One region of the Sporosarcina pasteurii genome, then DNA from elsewhere that is predicted to be linked to it. Evidence: riboswitches for the same ligand, from Rfam matches in the RefSeq annotation. Region 1 holds a riboswitch; the other holds the start of a gene.
What was found. A riboswitch is a leader RNA that binds a small molecule or an ion and turns the genes downstream of it on or off. The one in region 1 is predicted to bind S-adenosylmethionine.
Positions count from the first base shown of each region.

Region 2: another riboswitch for S-adenosylmethionine. It lies ahead of AB1H92_RS12460 (methionine ABC transporter ATP-binding protein); the one in region 1 lies ahead of AB1H92_RS04600 (hypothetical protein).

Region 1 covers NZ_CP160452.1:1,003,817-1,016,482, reverse strand. Annotated here, with positions in the region: gene AB1H92_RS04630 (mechanosensitive ion channel family protein) at 1-577, shown strand, start outside; gene AB1H92_RS04625 (DUF3784 domain-containing protein) at 701-1,033, opposite strand; gene AB1H92_RS04620 (SurA N-terminal domain-containing protein) at 2,293-3,030, shown strand; gene AB1H92_RS04615 (YdiU family protein) at 3,133-4,605, opposite strand; gene AB1H92_RS04610 (thioesterase family protein) at 4,710-5,117, opposite strand; gene AB1H92_RS04605 (DUF6241 domain-containing protein) at 5,192-5,737, opposite strand; SAM riboswitch class I at 5,963-6,072, shown strand; gene AB1H92_RS04600 (hypothetical protein) at 6,173-6,442, shown strand; gene AB1H92_RS04595 (LLM class flavin-dependent oxidoreductase) at 6,477-7,853, shown strand; gene AB1H92_RS04590 (MetQ/NlpA family ABC transporter substrate-binding protein) at 7,875-8,687, shown strand; gene AB1H92_RS04585 (methionine ABC transporter ATP-binding protein) at 8,699-9,700, shown strand; gene AB1H92_RS04580 (methionine ABC transporter permease) at 9,690-10,343, shown strand; gene AB1H92_RS04575 (transglycosylase domain-containing protein) at 10,417-12,576, opposite strand.
Region 2 covers NZ_CP160452.1:2,589,153-2,601,818, reverse strand. Annotated here, with positions in the region: gene AB1H92_RS12485 (acyl-CoA dehydrogenase family protein) at 1-677, shown strand, start outside; gene AB1H92_RS12480 (arsenate reductase family protein) at 872-1,228, shown strand; gene gcvH (glycine cleavage system protein GcvH) at 1,533-1,913, shown strand; gene AB1H92_RS12470 (toprim domain-containing protein) at 2,078-2,416, shown strand; gene AB1H92_RS12465 (thioredoxin family protein) at 2,430-2,729, shown strand; SAM riboswitch class I at 2,783-2,887, shown strand; gene AB1H92_RS12460 (methionine ABC transporter ATP-binding protein) at 3,041-4,066, shown strand; gene AB1H92_RS12455 (methionine ABC transporter permease) at 4,059-4,727, shown strand; gene AB1H92_RS12450 (MetQ/NlpA family ABC transporter substrate-binding protein) at 4,793-5,623, shown strand; gene AB1H92_RS12445 (dicarboxylate/amino acid:cation symporter) at 5,984-7,162, shown strand; gene sufC (Fe-S cluster assembly ATPase SufC) at 7,381-8,160, shown strand; gene sufD (Fe-S cluster assembly protein SufD) at 8,179-9,486, shown strand; gene AB1H92_RS12430 (cysteine desulfurase) at 9,486-10,715, shown strand; gene sufU (Fe-S cluster assembly sulfur transfer protein SufU) at 10,705-11,148, shown strand; gene sufB (Fe-S cluster assembly protein SufB) at 11,254-12,651, shown strand.

The DNA.
Region 1 (12,666 bases):
CACCGGTTCAGTGGTCGTCGTCGGTGCCCTGGCATTGATTTTCCAACACATCATCCGCGATTACCTAATGGGGATAGCCTACTTATTTGAACGCCAGATTTATCATGGGGATTATGTCATCATCAATGGTAAGCAACAGGGAAAAATTGAGGAAATTAGTATTCGCTATTTGAAGATCCGCCAGAACGATGGCTATCTCTATACGGTTTCCTATAGCAATATCACGGAACTTCAAAACGGAACTCGGGGGATGCGCCGGGTAACCGAAAGCCTTGTTCTCGACTATACACAAAAACCGGAAGAGGCTTTCAAAGTGCTAGAGGAAGTTGCACAAACCTGCAACGAGAAATACGGCGAATACTTGTTGAAAGATCAAAATGGTGTTCCTATGGAAAGTTTCAAATTCAATCAAATTACTGAGCTGAATGTGGATTTCAGAGGTCACCGGTATTCATTGACAGGGATTGTGAAGGAAGACGATTTCGTGGAAGCGGCCAAAAAAGTTAGATATGAACTAGCGAGGGCTGCCTACGAGAATAATTTAATCATGGCAGAAAATAATCACACAAGCCATTGATATTAAAGAGCTGCGTAATCAAATAATGACTTACGTAGTTCTTTTATATTTATACAACTCATTGAAGAGGCTCATAACCCTCATTTACTGCTACATATTTCAAAGATACATGTAAGTAAATCATCATGATTCAATCTCATTCTTTTTAAACCGATTCCCCGTGTTCGCATATATCACCAAAAATAATACAATCCCGAAAAACAAAACGAGGCCAACGATAAACAACCAATTGGCTTGTAATAAATCGCTCAATATCCAAAAAATCATACTAAATGATAGTGCAAACATCATTTTCCCCATAAATTTGCACAACGCAATTGTATCGTATTTACCTTTCTCCTCTTCAGACATCGTATTATAGCCAGCAATTAAAAAAGCGCCTTTTCCCATACTAAACATAATGCCTAACGAGATGAATGACAATAGAATGATTCCAGTAATTAGTACACCCGCCAACTATTTCACCTCATTTTATTCATTTCAATCATCTTTTATAAATTAACTAAACTTTACCACCCACATCCACGTCATACAACTCTTCTACCATGCGCGATTTAGTCAAGTTTTTGTGGGTACTGTTTTAAAGCAGAGGTTTTCTCTTCTTGGATAGTTAATTAATCCGTTTTTAAAAACACCAAATAACCATGTTGATTTCCGTTCCGAGCGGACGCGTTCCGTGGGGCGTGCGGTGAGCCTCCTCGTCGCGAAAACCGCGCTCCTGCGGGGTCTCACCTGTCACGCTAATCCCACTGGAGTCGCCGCTCTGCACTCCAATCAACAGAGATTCCTTATACATAAGTTTTTATAAACGCAAATAACTTATATAACTTTCTTTATTAATAAATTTGTTATTTCAAAATCCCTGTAATCCTTTAAATGCTTTATAAACAGGTTTTCCTGTTGTTTGATGTAAGTAAGACAGATTTTTTCAACTAACAGACTTAATCCCTTTACGCCTTCAAATTGTAAGTGTTAATCTATAAACTTACGTATTTCTCACTTTCCATGTCATAGTAATAATTTCAACTCACTTCGATTGAAGCGAATAAAGAATCCATCGTCATTTTTCGTATGTCCTTCAATTGAAAGCTTGCTTTATCACGGTTTTCGACAATAGATCTAGGCCTACCAAGAGCTGGGTGAACATGTCTGAATTAGTTTGTTGAGATGTTCTAATTAAATCTGTTTCAATTTCAATTAATGTTGGTAAATTCATGTCATTTATAATCATGTGGTTTCCCTCCTGTAGTGTTGTGTAAAAACCTCACTATAGAAGTAGAGAGCCTTTTTTCTGCCTCTAAACCCAAGTAATTTCACGTGGATACCAATTAATCGGAGTGGAAATCGGCGACTCCAGCGGGAACAGCGCGAGCTGAAAGCCCCGCAGGAGCGCAGCGACGAGGAGATTGAAGCCGTGCCCGCGGAAAGCGTCCGATTGGAACGGAGATTAATTGCGTTATGGATTTTTTATTTATCACCCACAAACATTTCACTCATACACTGCACACAACAAATTTCATCAATATTCGAGAGTATATGTCGAAAAAAATAGTTGCCCGGGAAATGTTTCGTATTTCCCTTAGAAAATAATTAATTTCGTTTGTGACGAATATGACAATGAAATGACAATTCAATTTTTTAGAGGGTTATCGGTTTTAATTTCTTTCAATATTCGTTATGATGCTCACTAAGCATATGGAAGGAGACTATCCAACATGAATTTAAAAAAGATATTTTTATCGTTTTTCGCCGGTGCACTTGCACTTAGTTTAGCGGCTTGTAACGGAGACGAGAAGGCCCAAAAAGAAGAGGTTTCTGAAGAACAAGTAAATGTTGAAGAAATCCAAGCAAAGTTAGCCGAACAGCAAGTAGACAAGAATGACATTGTCGCTGTTGTCAATGATGAGGAAATTAACGGCGAACAGTATAACGCTGTATTAATGTCGATTCAAACGCAAATGCAACAATCGGGACAAGATCCATCAAGCGAAGAAGCAGCAGAACAAATCAAAGATCAAACGCTCGATACACTTGTCAACCAAACCTTGCTCCTTCAACAAGCAAAAATTGAGGAGATTAAAGCTTCTCAAGATGAAATTGAAGAGGAATATAAAGCATTTGTCCAACAATTTGGGGATGAAAAGACATTAATTGAAGCATTGAAACAAGAAAATATGGACACAGAAAACTTAAAAGAACAAATTTCGGAATCCATTATTTTCCGTAAGTATCAAGAGCAGGTCACCCCTATCGAAGAGGTTTCAGATGAAACCGTTAAAGAATATTACGAACAAATCGCTGCGCAAACAGAGGATGGCGAACAAGAACTACCTCCACTGGAAGAATTAAGTGAGAATATCAAACAAATCATTCAACAAGAAGAACAACAGAAAAAACTAAGTGCCCATCTTGAAACGTTAAAAGAAGACGCAAAGATTGAATTGAAAATTTAAATGTTAAACTAGCCCCTCATTGTATTGAGGGGTTTTTTTATGCGATCAAAAAACAAAAAAAGAAGTGAACCGCAAGAACGCTGTCCAACTTCTTCATCCTAATTATGTCCCACAAAATGTTTGGTAAGGTTCTTCAAAATCTGGTACTGTCGCAAACGCATGTTGTGCTGATGTATGTGCATAAGGATCGGCTAATGCATCTAATAACTGTTTTACGACACTAAAATCCTCCTGTTCAACAGCGGCCTCAATTGCTTTTTCAACATAATAATTTCTTGGAATAATGGCTGGATTATGTTTTTTCATCAACTGATATCTATCCTCTTCAGATTGTGTCTCAAGGGTGATTCTTTCTTGCCAAGCGTCATGCCAGTGCTTAAATTCGTCTGTCTCAAAGATTTTGGCATCACATAGCTGATTAAAAGTCAAAGCCAGGAATGTATTTGTATAATCGGCTTCGTATTTCTCCATTAAGTCTAGTAGTTGATTAATTAACGATTCGTCATTCGTTTCTTCATTCAATAAACCTAGCTTTTTCCTCATACCTGAAAGCCAATGATTTTCATACAACTGCGGATAATTTGATATCGCATCTTGTGCGATTCGAATCGCTTCCGCCTCATCATCATGTAAAATAGGAATGAGCGACTCGGCAAACCGCGCTAAATTCCAACCACCAATGGGCGGCTGATTTTGGTAAGCATAGCGACCACGTCTATCAATTGAACTGAACACTGTTGCGGGATGGTACGTATCCATAAACGCACACGGTCCATAATCAATCGTCTCACCGCTAATTGTCATATTATCCGTATTCATCACACCGTGAATAAACCCAACAAGTTGCCACTTAGCAATTAACGATGCTTGCCGTTCAATCACTTTCTCAAGTAATGCTAAATAACAATTGTCTGCATCATTCGCCTCTGGATAATGGCGTTCAATTGCGTAATCCGCCAGTTTCTGAAGGTCTTCGTCCGTTCCCCAGTTAATTGCAAATTCAAACGTACCGACGCGTAAATGACTTTTTGCCACACGAGTTAAAATTGCCCCTGGTAGCACCGTTTCTCGCATAATGCCTTCTCCTGTGGTCACAACAGCTAAACTGCGTGTCGTTGGAATGCGAAGTGCATGCATCGCTTCACTAATAATATACTCGCGTAACATCGGTCCAAGTGCAGCCCGTCCATCTCCTCCTCGGGAATACGGCGTTCTTCCTGAACCTTTTAATTGTATATCCACTCTTTCATCTTTTGGCGTCAGTTGTTCACCAATTAACATCGCACGTCCATCGCCAAGCATCGTAAAATTACCAAATTGGTGACCTGCATATGCTTGAGCAAGCGGCATGGCACCTCGAGGCATTTCATTGCCCGCAAAAATAGCAGTCCCGCTGCTCCCTTTAAGCGCCTCAGCGTTTAAACCAAGTTCGTGCGCCAACGCGTCATTGAACAACATCTGCTTTGGTTCCTGTACAGGATTCGGCTCCATTAACGTGAAAAATTTTTCTGGCAGTCGCGCATAACTATGATCAAAACGCCATCCTGCGTCTACATGATTCGATTGATTGTCCATACTCTACTCCTTTTTTTCATCATAGAACTGAAATTAGTTTTTACTGTTCATAATCAAATATACACATTGTACTGCCTGACAGAGGGCGAACAGTTGCGTTCATTTTATGTAATCTTCGAATGATGGAAGTGACGAGCAATTTCTTCAACAACTGGGATGCTGTTTCTTGTTGACGTGTCAAACATTACAAATGTACAGATGGATTTTGTCATTACTTCATTATTCTCATTATAAATGACTTGTTTTAATGAAAAACTTTTCGTCCCCATTTTCATTGGCTTCGTTTTGATGGTTAAACGTTCTCCTAGCTGAGCTTCTTTTACATATTCAACTTCTAACTTCAAAATAACCGCTGCAATATTCCTTGCTACCATTGCAGAAAAAGGGATATTGATGCTGCGAAACCACTCCGCACGCTCGTTTTCCAAATGCTCAATATACCTTTTGTAGTTCATATGATTGAAAATATCAATATCTTCATTCATTACTTGAATTTCTGTAGAGATTTTCACCGGTGTTGTCCCTCCCAAAATCGTTCTAGGTCATAGATTATAAACAAAAAAGCAACGCTTACTCTATTCGTACGTTACTTTTTTTCTACGATATTAAAATGCTTTTTGATATATTCTCTTTCCTCTTCGACAGACATGATTCCATATGCCTTACCAATGGTTCCGTTTTGTAAATTCCAAATCGCATTATGATCAGAATCGACTTGAGAAAAATCATTCTTTTCCCATCTCTTTAGAATACTTAAATAAACATCAGCATGTATATAGTTGTTTTGATTCAATTCCACTACTTCGATTAAACGTAGCACGCGCTCTTGAGTCAGTGGAAGGAATCCCCATTTCTGATCAGCAAGAACTTTTTGATGCGACATATCATGAATCGCTTGTTGCACATTTTCTTCAGCTAGTCCATCTGGAAACTCTTCCTCGATAGGCATATCTCTTATGTCATCAATTTGAATGATTGTCTCCTCTAGTTCTTTACCATCTTGATTCTGCGCTACCGCTGTGTTCTCTGAGACAGTAACATTACTTTTATTCCATTTAATGAAAACGCTATGGCCAATCAAACTAAATAACACAATGCCCAATGTTATAAAGATAACTTTCTTATTTCTCAATGTCTTCACTCCCATACCAATAGTATTATACTAAAAGTTGGAAAGCAATCACCGTTTTATTCACTATCTTCCTAAATTTCAATCTCCAGGTTCTTTTCACCCATTTTCAAATATTCCTTCAAATACGCTTGACTCTTTCAAAAAAGAGAGATAAGCTTCTATCTAATGTTACATCATTAATGACAGGTAATATCATCGGTATTCCATAAATTAATTAAATATTGCTTCTTATCAAGAGAGGTGGAGGGACTGACCCTTTGAAACCTCAGCAACCAGCAAATTCATTGTATGGTGCTAATTTCAGTAGAATACATGCGTATTCTAGAAGATGAGATGGCTGAAACTACTAACCTTTTGGTATTTCACCCTCTTCTCATCTGTGAGAAGAGGGTTTTATTTTTACAAAAGATTTGCATGTCGAAAGAGGTGATATTTTTGACAATTGATGTTCATTTACCTGATCTTTTATTCGTCCGAAAAATTGAAGTATCTTTTCAAATTAACCGGGGCGTTTACAATACGATTGATGCATGGTTTTACGAAAATGGACACATCGATGTTTTGGAAAGACGTCAACATATTCTAACGTTTTTGCAATATATAAAAGCGAAATTGGAAAAAGAACAATCAGGCAAGCGCCTTCATTTCCCAGGCGGTTTAACAAATACGTTGGAAAATTATGTAGCCCTTCAAAAAATCGGATAAAACCATAACAGAAAAATCTTAGGAGGAATTCATAATGACTAAAAAGAGAATTTTATTAAACGCATTTGAAATGAACTGCCCAAGTAACCAATCCCCCGGACTTTGGTCACATCCAGACGGAGAAGCACATCGTTATACAGATATCAACTATTGGATTGAGTTTGCAAAATTATTGGAAGAAGCACAGTTTGACTCGATTTTTTTAGCAGATGTCCTCGGACCATATGATGTATACGAAGGGAAAAGAGATGCAAGTCTTAGGCAAGCAGTCCAGTCCCCCATCAATGACCCGCTACTCATCGTTCCGGCCATGGCAGCCGTAACAAAGAATTTATCCTTTGGAATTACTGCGTCCGTCACACATGAACATCCTTATACATTTGCCCGCCGTATGTCAACGTTAGATCATCTAACAAAAGGTCGGGTTGGTTGGAATGTTGTGACGTCTTATTTGAAAAGCGCAGCACTTAATATGGGACTTGATGAACAAATTGCACACGATGAGCGCTATTCAATCGCTGAAGAATATTTGGAGGTTTGTTATAAATTATGGGAACAAAGCTGGGATGAAGATGCTGTCGTTCGGGACACAAAAAGAATGATGTACGTTGACCCTGATAAAGTCCATGACATTCAACATAAAGGAAAGTATTTCACCGTTCCAGGGGCTCATTTATGTGAACCTTCCCCGCAACGTACACCCGTCATTTATCAAGCTGGTTTATCGCCAAGAGGCAGTGCATTTGCCGCACAACACGCTGAAGGAATTTATGTATCGATGCCAACAACTGATATTGCCCGTAAGTTTGTCGATAAAATACGCGGTCAAGCAGATGAATACGGAAGAAGTGGCAAGGACATTAAAGTATACAGCCTCTTTACACCCATCGTCGGCCGAACGCAAGAAGAGGCAGAGGCTAAGTATGAAGATTACAAACAGCATATTAGTATCGAAGGCGCTTTGAGCTTATTTAGCGGATGGACTGGAATCGATTTATCCGAGTACGATTTGGATGAGGAACTACAATTTATTGAGAATGATTCTATGCGTTCGCGTGTCGAGATTTTCACAAAAGTAGATCCAAACAAAAAGTGGACCATTCGCGAGATTGGTGAGTTTGTAGGCATTGGCGGTATCGGTCCTGTAGTGGTTGGAACCCCTGAAAAAATTGCAGATGAAATGGAACGTTGGGTAAATGAAGCCGATGTGGATGGATTCAATATCACCTATGCAATTAAACCAGGCTCCTTTAAAGACTTTGCAGAACTAGTCGTTCCAGCTTTACAAGCGCGCGGATTAGTTCGTGAAAAAGGCGAAGTCCAAGAAACAACAATGCGTGGAAACTTATTTGGAACGGATCGTTTACCAGAAAATCACCCGGGAAAGAAGTTTTCTAAAGTAACTGTTTAAAAGATATAGGAGGAAAGTAAAATGAGAAAAATCATATTGAATTTGGTAGTATTATCCACATTGCTCATCCTTGCTGCTTGTACGTCCAGTGAGGCGAGTGGCGACAAAAAAGAGTTGAAAATCGGCGCAACGTCAGGACCGTACGCGGATCAATTAAGAGAAAGTATCATTCCATTACTAGAAAAAGACGGTTATACCGTAAAACTCGTTGAATTCAATGACTATATCCAACCAAATCGTGCATTAGATGAAGGCAGTATCGATGCAAACGTCTTTCAAACATCCGTTTATTTAGAAGCTTTTAATAAAGAACATAACACGAATTTAGCAATTGGAGATGCTGTACCTACCGCACCAATCGGTCTTTATTCTGAAAAACATAAAGACGTTTCTGATGTGAAAGAAGGGATGAAGTTAATCTTATCAAACGATCCAGTTAGTATGGCAAGAGCTCTTCAAATGCTAGATCGATTTGGATGGATCACACTTGCTGGTGAAATTGACCAGTCCCGAGCCTCTGAAAACGACATCGTTGAGAACAAGTATAATTTAGAAATTATTGCGATGGATGGTGCACAGCTCCCCCGCTCTTTGGGAGATACTGACTTTGCATTCATTAACGGAAATTTCGCACTTGCTTCGGGCTTAAATTTAGAAGATGCCGTTCTGTTAGAAGATACACCGCCTGAATTTATGAATAACATTGCCTTCCGTGAGGATGATTTAGAGGAATCATTTGCAGAAGCAATTTTAAATGCCTATCACTCTGAGGCATTCTTACAATATACAAATGAACAGAATGCGGGATTTACAAAACCTGATTATCAGAAATAGGAGGTCTTTCTTTGATTGAACTCGTGAATGTTACGAAAACGTATGAAAATGTCACAGCCGTTGACAATGTCAACCTAACAATCCCCAAAGGAGAAATCTTTGGCATCATCGGTTATAGTGGCGCTGGAAAAAGCACGTTACTAAGATGTATTAATTTACTTGAAAAACCGACGGAAGGTCAAGTGCTTATAAATCACACAGATTTAACCGCTTTATCTAAATTAGAAGTACGGAAAGAGCGTTTGAAAATCGGAATGATTTTTCAACACTTTCATTTAATAAGTTCTGCGAAAGTGTATGACAACATTGCCTTTTCGATGTTGGCAGCTGGAAAGACGAAAGATGAAATCAAAGAGCGCGTTCCAGAGTTACTTGAAATGGTTGGTCTTTCCGATCGTGCAGACCATTTCCCCGCTCAATTATCTGGCGGACAGAAACAGCGTGTCGGCATTGCACGCGCACTGGCAAACGACCCAACTGTTCTACTCTGCGATGAAGCAACATCCGCACTGGACCCGAACACTACAGCTTCTATATTGAAACTATTAAAAGAAATCAATGAGAGGCTTGGCATTACCATCGTCCTCATTACACACGAAATGGAAGTTGTCCAACAAATTTGCCATCGAGTTGCTGTTATGGAGGATGGAAAAGTAATCGAAGTAAATGAGGCATACGAGTTGTTTGCTGACCCACAAACGCCACTTGCGAAACAATTTGTGCAAACCGTTCATTCACTAACATTGCCGGATCGTTTATTAGCAGCAAGGACTGGATCGATTGTTCAAATCACATTCCGTGGCCATTCTGCAGAAGATAGTATCATCTCGGAAACGATTAACCGTTTTAAAGTCATCGTCAATATCTTGCATGGCCAAATTAATTATATCCAAGATCGTCCGTTAGGGATTCTTATCGTTGAAATAAAAGGTGATGCGCCCGAAATCAAACGCGCAATTGAGTATATTATAAACAGGACGAATCATTTGGAGGTGATTGCCAATGTCTCCTGAATTATTCAATGAATTTGGGATTGCATTTTTGGAAACAGCCTGGATGCTAGCCATATCCGTCACTTTTTCTGTGCTCATCGGCGTCCCACTCGGCATTGGACTTTTTGTAACTAGTGAAGGAATGTTTTGGCAAAGTCAAGTGCTCCAAAATATATCCGGAACCATCATCAATATTATTCGTTCCATTCCTTTCGTCATACTACTTGTCGTACTGCTACCATTGACAAAACTAATTGTCGGTACGTCAATGGGCCCTACCGCAGCAAGCTTATCGCTAACTGTGGCTGGCATTCCATTTTACGCACGATTAGTGGAAAATTCATTACGAGAAATTGATAAAGGTGTCATTGAAGCAGCTGAATCTTGCGGCGCTTCCCCGTGGTTGATTATTCGAAAAGTATTGCTGCCTGAGTCGAAGTCAGGGCTTATCGGTGGTTTGACAGTAACGGTGATTAGTTTATTAAGTTATTCCGCGATGGCAGGAATGGTTGGTGGCGGCGGTATCGGGGACTTAGCGATACGCTTCGGCTATTATCGTTATCAAAATGAAGTCATGGCCATTACCGTTGTTTTCCTAATCTTCCTCGTTCAATTAATTCAATTTTTGGGTGACCGTGCAGCAAATGCCGCTGATAAAAGGTAAGTCAAAAACCGCCTCCGAAACATTTTTCTAGTTTCTGAAGCGGTTTTAGTTAAATGAAGACCGGCAGGACCAATCAATCTTTCCACTTATTTTCTTTTTCTTTCTCTCTTTCTTTCTTTTTCTCTTGTTTCTTCTTTTCTTTTTCGGCTTTCTTCTCTCGCTTTTCTCTTTCCTTTTTGTCTTTTTCTTCTCTCTTCCGCCTCTCATTCTCTCTTTTTTTCTGTTCTTTCAATTCTTCTTTCTCTTGTTTCTTCCTTTCTTTTTCTTGACGGCGCTCTTTCTTCCTCATTTTCTCTTTTTGTTTCTCTAGTTCTTTTTTAAATTTCCCCATTAATGGTAAGTCAAAATGCTTAGTAGGTAATTCACTAATAGACCTTGATAAAACTTCTTGAAAAATTGGCGGAGCTGTGACACTACTTGTTGATGTTAAGTAATGTTCGGTATCTGTTTTATCATAGCCCAACCAAACAGCACCCACTATATCTGGTGTATACCCAACAAACCAATGATCCTTTGATCCACTAATATCCGGGAATGGTAACTGTGTAGTGCCAGTTTTCCCAGCCACCTCCATCCCTGTAATTTGTGCTTTCTGAGCCGTGCCAACTTCTACAGCACCTTGTAACATATAGGTCATTTGCTGAGCCACTTTTGCATCTGTTACTTGTGTAGACTGTTCATGCCATTGTCCAATGACTACGCCTTCTGAATCTTTTATTTCTAAAATCGCATGGGCTTCCATCATCACCCCATCATTCGCAAATGCCGAGAAAGCTTGGGCCATTCGCAGGGGCGAAGTACCTTGGTCTAGGCCCCCTAGTGCTAAACTAAGATTAAGATCATTTGCTTCCAACGGAATTCCAAATCGTTCAACGGTACGCACACCATTTTCAATTCCTATTTTATCCAAGAGCCAGACAGGGGGAATATTATACGAATGAGCGACTGCATCGTACATTGTCACTTCTCCTCGGTATTGTTTATCAAAATTTTTAGGTGAATAGCCATTTATATTGATTGGTTCATCAACAAGCATATCCGAAATTTGATAATCTCGTTCTAATGCTGAAGTGTAGACGGCAATTGGTTTCAAAATTGATCCCGGTTGTCTAATCAGTTTGGTCGCATTATTAAATCTCCCATGCGTATATTCTCCTCTCCCCCCAACCAATGCACTAATTCCGCCCGTTTTAGGGTTGAGGAAAACTGAAGCGCTTTGAATGAGTTGATTGGGCTTACTCTCCGGAAAATAACGATCATCCTCATACACATCTTCAAGAGCATCTTGGATGACTGGATTTAATTCCGTATAAATATGTAATCCACCAGATAAAACCTCGTTTTTCGTTAACCCGTACTTGTCGACGGCCTCGTCAATGATCAGGTCGATATAATAAGGATATTTCCCTTTATAATCCATCGTTGTTTGATCGGCTAACACAATTTCTTGGCCGATTGCTTCATCAAACTCCGCTTGACTAATATACCCTTCACTTTTCATTAATGATAAAACAATGTTGCGTCGTTTAACCGATTTCTCTAAGTCTTTATAAGGAGATAAATAGGATGGTGCTTTAATTAATCCTGCTAATGTCGCGGACTCGTTTAACGTTAATTCACTTATATCTTTACCAAAATAGATTTGCGCGGCACGTTGAACACCCCATGCGCCTTCACCTAAATAAATTTGATTTAAGTAACGTTCCATAATGTCTCTTTTAGAATACGTTCTCTCAATTTTCTTCGTAAGAATCAACTCTTTAAATTTACGCGAGTACGTACGTTCATGTGTTAAAAACACATTTTTGGAAAGCTGTTGCGTAATTGTACTACCGCCAGCAACCACTTCCCCTTTTCGCAAGTTTTGTGTAAATGCCCGTGCAATCCCGATATAATTAATCCCATTATGTTTATAAAATCGTTGATCCTCAACAGAGATGACTGCTTCAATTAGCTCTTGTGGAATCTGTTCAAGCCGAACTCCCTCAATGTTTGAATTAGAAATCTTACTAGCGATTTCTCCGTTTTGATCGTAAATAAATGTCGGTCTCGGTTCAGGTTCATCTAGTATACTTACATCACTTGATGCAATTAATAGATTCACAACGATCAATCCACAAATGATTACACTTAGCATTCCGATAATTAATATTCGAGTATTTTTTTTATAGTTAGACCATTTCTTGCTTGCATTCAATTGTTTTTCTTGTTGCCTTCGTTCCATCCTTCTCATATAAATTCCACCTTCATCATTGCCTTTCGAACATTCAAATTTTAGCATATAGGAAAGAAGAAACCTAACTTAATTATAGGCTAAAAATAA
Region 2 (12,666 bases), 1.6 Mb from region 1:
ATTATATCGCAGATGAAGCAGTTCAATTGCATGGCGGATACGGATTTATGTCTGAATATGAAGTTGAGCGAATTTACCGAGATTCCCGTATTAATCGTATTTTTGAAGGAACGAATGAAATTAACCGTATGCTAGTGCCTGGAACATTTATGCGAAAAGCGATGAAGGGTGAATTGCCGCTTCTGCAAAAAGCGCAAAGCTTACAAGAAGAGCTACTTATGATGATGCCAGAAGAAGTTGGCGATGAAGCTTTAGCACAAGAAAATGTACTTGTGAAAAACGCAAAGAAAATCGGTCTGCTTGCGGCGGGACTTGCGGCACAGCGCTTTGGTACAAAACTAGAAGCGGAGCAAGAAGTACTTGTAAACATTGCGGATATCGCACAAAACATCTTTGCGATGGAATCTGTACTGTTGCGTACGGAAAAAGCAATTGCACGAAATGGCGAAGAGAAAGAGAAGCAAAAAATCTTATATACTGAAATCTTCTGTCAAGAAGCATTCGAAGCTATTGAAAAAGATGCGAAAGAAACACTTCTATCGGCGGTAGAAGGAGATAACCAGCGTATGATGTTGTCCGCATTACGTAAATTAACTCGTTCTACGCCGTACAATATTATCGCGAAAAAACGTGAAGCTGCTGAAAAGCTGATTGACGAAGCGAAATATACCGTTTAAATAAAAAACGAAACCGCCATTCAGCCGCGACAGGCATACGTCGAACTGACGGAGTGGTGCACTCTGCCGCATAGTCAGTTTGCTTATAACCCGAGTGTCTGGCGATAAAAGTTGGATCAAAAACCCTTCAGATGACTATTAAAGCATCTGAAGGTTTTTTTTGATATGATGGGGGCACTGGAGGGAATTTAATTATGGACATTACATATTACGGATATCCTAAATGCAGCACATGCCGAAAAGCGAAGAAATGGCTAACAGACAAAGGCATCGACTTTGTCGAGGTGAATCTTGTAGAAGCACCTCCAACGGTAGAAACATTACAAGAAATGATTGAAACTTCGGGACTCGACATTAAAAAGTTTTTCAATGTCAGTGGGAAAGTTTATCGTGAACAAAACTTGAAAGATAAGCTACCAACACTGTCGGACGAAGAAAAAGTAGCGCTACTCGCTTCAAATGGTATGCTGATTAAAAGACCAATTGTATTTGGCGATGGGAAAGTGACAGTTGGTTTTAAAGATGAAACGTTTGACGAGGTTTGGGGCTAATTGTTCCGAATTTCAAGTCGGAAAGTTATCTAATAAGTTAGTAGACTTATCAGGTAATCTTGTATTTTAGGGTAAACTATGGCATTATTGAAGTGACTGAATTAATTTTATAATGATTGATTATGATGCAAAAACGAATGTTGTGGTAGATTCGTATCGGAAGGTTCGGTTATATGGATTTATTTCCGTTAATTGTAGTGGAAGGGGTCTTCCCAGGATGGAAATCAAAGCAGTCCGGATTTTCCTAGAGTATGTTCGATTATGAAATTAATTCAATTAACTATGAATATTTGGAGGCTATGACATGAACACACCGAAAGAATTGAAGTATTCTGAAGAGCATGAATGGGTGAAAGACGAAGACGGTAAATACCGTATTGGTATTACACATTTTGCGCAATCGGAACTTGGCGATATTGTTTTCGTTGAACTTCCGGAAGTAGGCGATGACATTACTGCGAACGAGCCATTTGGTAGCGTTGAGTCTGTAAAAACAGTTTCAGAACTATATGCACCAATTAGTGGTAAAGTTGTAGAAGTGAACGAAGAGCTAGAAGATAGCCCTGAATTTGTAAACGAATCTCCATATGAACAAGCATGGATGATTGTCGTTGAACCATCAGATGTTTCAGAACTAGATTCACTCATGTCAGCTGAAGAATACGATAAAATGACAATTGAGTAATCAATGAAAACCGAACGTCGGGAGAGTTATTCCCTGACGTTTTTTTCTTGCAATCATTCATGCATGAAATTTTGTGCATAAATGAGTATGATAAAGTTCATGGATGGAAAACTATACAGCAGTATTGCGTTTGAATAAATGGTAAACGAGGATGGAGGGATTGTGTGGACCGACAAAAAGTGATAGTCGTAGAAGGAAAAGCAGATCGCTTTCGGTTAAAACGGATCCTTGCTGAACCTGTTCAAATCATTTGTACATTTGGTACGATTAGTGAATATCATCTTGATGAATTGATGGAACCTTACGAGGCGAGTGAACTTTTTGTTTTTGTAGATGCGGATGATACAGGAGATAAAATTCGCACTTTATTCAAAAAAAACTACCCTTGGGCGATTCATTTATATACTGATGAATTTTATAAAGAAGTTGAAACGACCCCGTACGATATCTTGGCTGAACAATTGGATGGCTATTTTAATATTCACCGAGAATTTTTACTGTAAGAGGATGATGGTTATGGAAACGTGGACACGTGAACAATGGGAAACTGTGATGCATGATTCAAGTAAAGCTTTGTTCTATTTATATACGCCTATTTGTGGGACGTGTATGGTTGCGTCTAAAATGATGGAAGTAATTCATGCGATGAGGAAAAGTATACCAATGGGAAAGGCAGACTTGAATTATATTGAAGACTTAGCAGTAGACTATCAAATAGAAAGTGTGCCTTGTTTACTCATCGCAGAAGATGGTGTCATAAAAGAGAAAATCTATGCTTTTCAATCTGTTCCACATTTACTTGAAAAGATTGGTTGACAAAATTCAACTAAATGTGATAAGTTATTAGTTATTATAAAAGAATAGTAAAACTCTTATTAAGAGCGGCGGAGGGAAGTGCCCTATGAAGCCCGGCAACCATCACATTTGTGAAATGGTGCCAATTCACACAAAGCGGTTGCTTTGGAAGATGAGAGATTGGACAAACGATTTTTTTTAAAAAACGTAAAGCCTTTCTACTCACTTGGTGGAAAGGCTTTTTAATTTATCGGAAAGTAAACATACTATATGAGAGATAGTATCTACCAAAGCGTTCAAGCAATTGGATTTTAAATGAAGGTGGAAAAAAGATGATACATTTACAAGATGTTGTAAAACAATATGGGACAGGCCCAAATCAGATTGCGGCCGTAGATGGCGTCACGCTTTCGGTTAGGGAAGGCGAAATATTTGGCATCATCGGTTATAGTGGTGCAGGAAAAAGTACGTTAATCCGCCTATTAAATGGGCTTGAAATGCCAACTATTGGATCGGTTAAGGTTGGCGGATTAGAAGTTTCTTCAATTAAAGGTAAACAATTAAGATTGGCGCGTCAAAAAGTGAGTATGATTTTCCAACATTTCAACTTACTATGGTCAAGAACCGTGAAAGATAATATTGCTTTCCCACTTGAAATCTCAGGTGTTGCGAAAGCAGAACGTGAAAGGAAAGTAGCGGAATTGATCGAGTTAGTCGGTTTGAGCGGACGTGAAAATGCTTATCCGTCTCAATTATCGGGAGGTCAAAAACAACGAGTGGGCATCGCACGTGCACTTGCAAATGATCCGGAAGTATTGCTTTGCGATGAAGCAACATCAGCGCTAGATCCTGAAACGACTGACGCGATCCTCGACTTATTAACAGATATAAACGAACGTTTAGGTTTAACGATTGTCCTGATTACGCACGAAATGCATGTCATTCGTAAAATATGTCATCGTGTTGCCGTCATGGAAGCTGGAAAAGTCGTGGAAATTGGTGATGTGCTGGAAGTATTCCAAACACCGAAAGAGCCGATTACGAAACGATTCGTCGCACAATTAACAGAGTCTGCTGATGCAAAAGAGGCAATTGAGCATCTTAAAGAAGAGTTCCCGACAGGAAAGCTTGTCAAGCTTGCTTTTGTCGGCGAGCGCACAGAACAACCAATTCTTGCAAGTCTAATCCGTAAATTCAACATTGACGTCAATATTGTCCAAGGGAATATTTCCCATACACAAGCAGGGGCATATGGAACGCTCATTTTACAGCTTGTTGGTGACGATGAATTGATTGAAAAGGCAATTGGCTATCTTCATGAACAAGATGTACAGACGGAGGTGATTGGTCATGATTGAAAGCCTTCTACCAAATGTCGATTGGGATAAAATGTGGGAAGCAACTATAGAGACGCTTTACATGACCGTCATGTCAACGCTGTTTACATTTATTATCGGATTAGCGCTAGGCATCTTATTGTTTTTATCAGCCCCTGGACAATTATGGGCAAATAAATTCATTCATACGATTACCGGAGCCGTTGTAAATATATTCCGTTCCATTCCATTTATTATTTTAATTATATTACTAATTCCGCTTACAAAGTTACTTGTCGGGACAATGCGTGGACCTGAAGCAGCTTTACCGGCGTTGATTATTGGTGCGGCACCGTTTTATGGCCGTATGGTTTTAATTGCACTACAGGAAATTGACAAAGGTGTGATTGAAGCTGCAAAGTCAATGGGTGCAAAAACATCTACAATTATTTTCAAGGTGTTAATTCCTGAATCGATACCGGCCCTCATCTCAGGGATTACGGTTACAGCGATTGCGCTCGTGGGATATACGGCGATGGCTGGTGTTATTGGTGCAGGAGGGCTTGGTACATTGGCTTTCTTAGACGGTTTCCAACGTAGTCGAGAAGACGTCGTATGGGTCGCAACGATTCTAATATTAATTGTTGTATTTATTATCCAATTCATTGGAGATTTGTCTGTTAGAAAACTAGATAAAAGATAATTATTTGGGAACAATAGGCTTAGCTTATTTACCATATAAACATACGGAAAAGGGGAGTTCATACAATGAAAAAGTTTTTATCTGCGATTTTATTGGCGGCACTTGTGCTAACATTGGTTGCTTGCGGTACGAAAGACGATAAAACTACTGGTAGCGGCGATAAAGAAACAGAATTGGTTGTTGGTGCTTCAAACACACCTCACGCAATTATTCTGGAGCAGGCACAACCGTTATTGAAAGAAAAAGGCATTAATCTTGTGATTGAGGAATATACTGAATATGTGTTACCTAACAAAGATTTAGATTCCGGTGATTTAGATGCAAACTATTTCCAACACATCCCTTTCTTAGAATCTAATATTGCTGATCATGGTTACGATTTTGTCAATGCTGGCGGAATTCATATTGAGCCAATTGGTGTTTATTCGAAGAAGTATGACTCACTTGAAGCGTTGCCTGAAGGTGCAACAATTTTAATTAGTAACTCTGTTGCAGATCATGGTCGTGTACTTGCGATGCTTGAAGCACAAGGTCTGATTAAGCTTAAAGAAGGCATTGATAAAACGAAAGCAGAAGTTAAAGATATTGTCGAAAATCCGAAAAACATTCAATTCGATGCGAACTATGAAGCTGCATTGTTACCGCAACTTTATAACAATGACGAAGGGGATGCTGTTCTGATTAACTCAAACTTCGCGATTGATGCAGGATTAAACCCACTTGAAGATTCTATTGCGATTGAAGAATCCGACTCGCCGTACGTGAATATCATTGCAGTACGTGCTGGTGATGAAGACAAAGAAGAAATTAAAGCATTAGTTGAAGTATTAAAATCAGATGAAATTCAAGACTTTATTCTTGAGGAATGGGAAGGCATTGTTGTCCCTGTAAAATAAACTTAAAAACTAAAGCATCACTTCTTAATGAGGTGATGCTTTAGTTTTTTAATCAATTGAGGGGGTGTGAGAAAAGGACTAGAAGCGATTTTCGTGAAAAGTTCATTGGCGAGCTGAATAACATCTGGAATTCTGTTTAGCTTTTTTTGTATCCTTCGTGAAAAAGAACTATTCAGATGTTTGGTGAATTTATTTTCAGTGAAAAATGTTTATACGCGAACGATGAAAGTGATTTTTTGTCTAAAATTCGTCTTTTGGTGTAAGAAAAATTTGTTTTTTCTTAAAAAAAACTATGTTAATCTTATAGGCGATATGATATATTAGATGCAGTTTTAAAAAAGATAAAAAGGGGGAATCAATTTGAAATTTAGAATTGGTTTGATCGGAAGAATTATTATCGCGATTGCACTTGCTGTCGGTCTAGGATTATTGCTTCCGGCTATTCACGAAGGTTTTGCTAATTGGGTTGTCAGACTCTTCGCAACATTTAATATGTTGTTTGGCGGTTTTTTAAATTTTGTTGTCCCATTAATTATCATTGGGTTTATTGCACCGGGTATTGCGCAACTTGGGAAAGGGTCCGGGAAATTACTCGGAATTGCAACAGTATTTGCTTACGCATCAACAATATTCGCTGGAATAATGGCTTTTGTTGTAGCGACTGCTATCCTTCCTAATTTTATCGGGAGTGCAACTGACACGAGTGTTGCTGAGGCTGCGAGAGAGGCTGGGACTGCATTTTTTGACCTGGAAATGCCACCGGTTATGGGCATTATGACTGCGCTTCTTATTGCATTTTTATTTGGAATTGGAATGGCTTCGATTGGCAGTAAAACGATGTTACCAGTTTTCGAAGAGTTTCAATTAATAATAGAAAAAGTGATATCATTTGTCATTATTCCATTACTACCTGTCCATATTTTCGGGATATTTTTGAATATGACCTATACAGGCGAAGTTGGAAAAGTACTATCTGTCTTCGCATTAGTTTTTGTTATGATTATTATACTTCATCTATTAATGTTAACAATTCAATACACAGTTGCTGGTGCAATGTCAAAGCGAAATCCATTGTTTTTAATGAAAACGATGGCGCCTGCTTACTTTACAGCACTCGGTACGCAGTCATCAGCTGCGACAATACCAGTTACTTTAAGACAAGCACGTAAAACGGGTGCATCGGAAAAAGTCACGGATTTTACAATCCCACTATTTGCTACGATTCATCTTTCAGGAAGTACAATTACCCTCGTTTCTTGTTCGATTGGTGTATTATTGATGAACGGTCTTCCAGTTAGTTTTGCTGAGTATTTACCATTTATTCTAATGCTTGGGGTTACAATGATTGCAGCGCCTGGCGTACCAGGTGGGGCTGTAATGGCCGCAGTTGGCTTATTAAGTTCTATGCTTGGATTTAGTGAAGCGATGGTTGCGTTAATGATCGCACTCTATATGGCACAAGATAGTTTCGGAACGGCAACAAACGTTACAGGTGACGGAGCAATCGCAATTATGGTAGATAAATTCACAAAGAAATAGAGTATTCAACGAAATGCTTTTTCTCAATGACTATTCGTCAATTGAGAAAAGGCGTTTCTTTTGTTATACTGGGATTTATAAGCGGAAAATTACTAGTAAGCTGTTTTGAATGTGCTTAATTCAAACATTTGCAAGGGAGCCGTTTATAGGATAAGATTAGAATTATACTAAATTGAGAATGGGTATCCATTCGCATTTATCATATTGGAGGTATAGGAATGGCAACTTTAGAAATAAAAGGCCTTCACGTTGAAATCGAAGGCAAGGAAATTTTGAAAGGCGTCGATTTGACGATTAATACAAATGAGATCCATGCAATTATGGGTCCAAACGGTACAGGAAAGTCAACTCTCGCGCAAGCGATTATGGGTCACCCTAGATACGAAATTACTTCAGGTTCAGTTACATTGGATGGTGAAGATGTACTGGAAATGGAAGTAGACGAGCGTGCGAATGCTGGTTTATTCCTAGCAATGCAATATCCAAGTGAAGTAGCTGGTGTCACAAACGCAGACTTCTTACGTTCAGCAATTAACGCAAAACGTGAAGAAGGCGACGAAATTCCGCTGATGAGCTTCATTCGAGAATTAGATGCGAAAATGGATACACTTGAAATGCATGAAGATATGGCAACACGTTACTTAAACGAAGGATTCTCAGGTGGAGAGAAGAAGCGTAACGAAATTCTTCAGTTAATGATGTTAAAGCCTAAGTTTGCAATTCTTGATGAAATCGACTCAGGTTTAGACATTGATGCACTACGCATCGTTTCTAAAGGTGTTAACGAAATGCGCGGAGAAAACTTTGGTTGCTTAATCATTACACACTACCAACGCCTACTTGACTACATTACACCAGACCATGTACACGTAATGATGCAAGGTAAAGTTGTGAAATCAGGTGGTCCAGAATTAGCACAAAAACTTGAAGCTGAAGGATACGACTGGTTACAACAAGAACTTGGTATTGAAGCAGAAACTGCAGAGCAAGAAGCATAAGAAAGGGGACAATTCAAAATGACGGTTGAAACAAAAATGGCATTGACCGAACAGGATGTCCGTTCCTTTTCAGAAAAGATGAATGAAGCAGCGTGGATGACAGATTTCCGTGCAGATGCATTTGCGAAATTGGAACAACTCCCTATGCCTAAACCAGATAAAACAAGGATTGATCGTTGGAACTTTACAGACTTTCCTATCCATGCGGTAGAAGGAACTGTAGTTTCCTCATTAAATGAATTACCTGAAGAAGTGCGCGCACTCTTTAGTGAAGATAAAGAACAGAATGTTTACGTTCAACATAATAATACACCAGCTTTTACTTCAATTTCAGAAGATTTGAAAGCAAAAGGTGTTATTATCACGGATATTTTCACAGCAACTCGCGAATATGAAGAGTTGTTGAAAAAATATTATATGACAGACGGTGTAAAGGTAGATGAACATAAGCTGACGGCTTTAAATGCTGCATGCATGAACGGTGGATTATTCGTCTATGTACCGAAAAATGTCATTGTAGAAGACCCAATTCAAGCAGTATTTTTCCATGACAATGAACAAGCGTCTTTATTCAACCACGTCATCGTTGTTGCAGAGGCAAACAGTTCGTTAACATATATCGAAAACTATATGTCTACAGTAACAGAAGCAAAAGGACAAGCGAATATTGTGGCTGAAGTATTTACAGGCGACAATGCGCAAGTTACATTTGGTGCTGTTGATGTGTTGCCAACAGGGTTTACAACATTTGTCAGCCGCCGCGGAGTGACTGGAAGAGATAGCCAGTTAAACTGGGCACTTGGCCTAATGAACGACAGTGACACAATTGCTGAGAACATTACTCACCTAATTGGTGACGGTTCTCATAGTGATTTGAAAACAGTAGTTGTAGGTCGCGGAAAACAACGTCAAAACTTTACAACTGAAATTATTAGTTACGGTAAAAATACAAACGGTATGATTTTAAAGCACGCTGTTGTAAAAGACGAGTCAACAGTAATCTTTAATGGTATCGGTAAAATTGAAAAAGGCGGCATCGGTTCCAATGCTGAGCAAGAGTCACGTATGCTAATTCTAAGTGAGCGTGCACGTGCAGATGCCAACCCAATACTCCTCATTAGAGAAGATGAAGTAACAGCAGGTCATGCGGCAACAGTTGGACGTGTAGATCCACTTCAAATGTTCTACTTAATGAGCCGTGGAATTTCAAAGCAAGAAGCAGAACGCCTCATCATTCACGGATTCCTTGCACCAGTCGTATCTGAATTAGCATCAGATGGTGTGAAGAAGCTGTTGACGGAGGTTATTGAAAGGAAAGTGCGCTAATGCTTAACAAAGACATACGCAATCATTTCCCAATATTAAATCAAGAGATAAACGGGCATCCGCTCGTTTATCTCGATAGTGCGGCAACATCGCAAAAACCACAAAAAGTGATTGATGCGATTAAGCACTATTATGAGTACGAAAATTCGAACGTTCATCGCGGTGTGCATACGCTTGGTAACCGTGCAACAGAAGCTTATGAAGGCGCACGTGAAAAGGTCCGTCGGTTCGTTAATGCGAAGTCTACGGAGGAAATTATTTTCACGCGTGGTACGACAACGGCTTTAAACTTAGTTGCACAAAGTTACGGTCAAGCGAATGTACAAGAAGGCGATGAAATCGTTATTACACATATGGAGCATCACTCGAATATTATTCCGTGGCAGCAACTTGCGAGAGCAAAAGGGGCTACATTGAATTATATTGATTTAGAATCGGACGGGACGATTTCGTTAGATAAAGTTCGTGAAGTCATTACGGATCGGACTAAAATAGTCGCAATTATGCATGTTTCTAACGTACTTGGTACGATTAACCCGATTCAAGAAATTACAGAAATTGCACATGCACACGGTGCAGTGATGGTTGTTGATGGCGCACAAGCAGCGCCGCATATTAAAGTAGACGTGGAAGCACTAGACTGTGACTTCTATGCATTTTCCGGACATAAAATGGGTGCACCAACTGGTATTGGTGTTCTTTACGGAAAAAAACGTTTACTTGAAAACATGGAGCCGGTAGAATTTGGCGGCGAAATGATTGATTTTGTCGGACTGCAAGAATCGACTTGGAAAGAATTGCCTTGGAAATTTGAAGGTGGGACGCCGATTATTGCAGGTGCAGTAGGACTTGGTGCTGCAATTGATTATCTCGAGGAAATTGGTCTCGACAATATCGAACGTCATGAACACGAACTTGCCGCATATGCGCTCGAACGTTTTAAAGACGTTGAAGGATTGACCATTTACGGACCAATGAATGCCGACGAGCGTGCCGGCGTCATTACATTTAACCTAGAAGGTGTTCATCCGCATGACTTGGCAACTGTATTGGACATGAATGGAATTGCTGTGAGAGCAGGTCATCATTGTGCTCAACCGCTCATGAAGTGGTTAGATGTTTCATCGACAGCAAGAGCAAGTTTCTATGTTTACAATACAAAAGAAGATGTTGATCGTCTCGTAGATGGACTCCGGACTGCAAAGGAGTATTTCAGCGATGTCGTCTAGAAATCTTGACCAACTGTATCGTTCGGTTATCATGGACCATTACAAGTCGCCAAGAAACAAAGGCGTTCTTGATGAGAGCAGTGTCACAGTTGATATGAACAACCCAACTTGTGGTGACGTAATCCATTTAACGATGCAAGTTGAAGAGGGAACAGTAAAAGATGCGAAGTTTGAAGGTGAAGGTTGCTCAATTTCCATGGCATCGGCGTCAATGATGACGCAAATGCTAAAAGGGAAAACAGAGGCAGAAGCGTTACAACTCGCAGATACAATTTCAGAAATGATGCTTGGCAATGAATACGACACTTCTATCGATTTAGGGGACATTGAAGCACTATCAGGCGTTGCAAAGTTCCCAGCCCGTATTAAATGCGCAACGCTTGCATGGAAGGCGATGGAAAAAGGAATCGGGGAAGAAGAGTCTGAGGAATAAACGATTTGTTTGAAAAGTGCTATCGTCCTTTCGCTGTAGATAACGAAATGGGCAATGCTCTCAATACCTTTTCAAGCGTAAATTATATGAACGGAGGAATAATTAATGGCTAAAAAAATGCCTGAAATCGGCGAATATAAATACGGTTTCCATGATGAAGATGTTTCTGTGTTTCGTTCCGAGCGTGGATTAACGCGTGAAATCGTCGAAGAAATTTCATCTATGAAAGAAGAGCCACAATGGATGCTCGACTACCGTTTGAAGTCATTAGAGCTATTTTACGAAATGCCTATGCCGCAGTGGGGTGGAGATTTAAGTGCGCTTAACTTCGATGAAATCACCTATTACGTAAAAGCTTCTGATGCAACTGAACGTTCATGGGATGAGGTTCCAGAAGAAATTAAACGTACATTTGATAAACTAGGAATTCCTGAAGCAGAACAGAAGTATTTAGCAGGGGTTTCTGCACAGTATGAATCTGAAGTTGTTTACCACAACATGAAAGCAGATTTAGAAGAACAAGGGATAATCTTTAAAGATACAGACTCTGCTCTTCAAGAAAACGAAGAAATCTTTAAAAAATATTGGGGTACGGTTATCCCGAACACTGACAATAAATTTGCTGCATTGAACTCAGCAGTTTGGTCAGGTGGTTCATTCATTTACGTACCACCAGGTGTGAAAGTAGAATCCCCATTACAAGCGTATTTCCGTATTAACTCGGAAAACATGGGACAATTCGAACGTACAATGATCATCGTTGACGAAGGCGCAAGCGTTCACTACGTTGAAGGATGTACAGCACCAATTTTCACAACGAACTCACTTCACAGTGCCGTAGTAGAAATTATCGTTAAAGAAAACGGTTATTGCCGTTACACGACAATCCAAAACTGGGCGAACAACGTTTACAACCTCGTTACAAAACGTGCAGTTGTGGATGCGCACGGTACGATGGAATGGATTGACGGAAATATCGGTTCTAAAGTGACAATGAAATACCCAGCAGTTCTTCTTCGCGGAGAAGGCGCACGTGGTATGACATTATCGATTGCACTTTCAGGTAAAGGCCAAACACAAGATGCGGGTGCGAAAATGATGCACTTAGCACCGAACACATCATCGACAATCGTTTCTAAATCGATTTCTCACGGCGGTGGAGTCGGGACATATCGTGGAATTGTACACTTCGGACGTAGAGCAGACGGTGCTAGTTCAAACATCGAATGTGATGCGTTGCTAATGGATGACATTTCCATTTCCGACACAATTCCATACAACGAAATCCTAAACGACAACATTTCACTTCAGCACGAAGCAAGCGTTTCTAAAGTATCTGAAGACCAGCTCTTCTATTTAATGAGTCGTGGTGTTCCAGAGCTAGAAGCAATCGAAATGATCGTTCTCGGATTCATTGAACCATTCACAAAAGAACTACCGATGGAATATGCGGTAGAGATGAACCGTCTTATCAAGTTTGAGATGGAAGGTTCTATCGGTTAAGACACTTTAAACCCT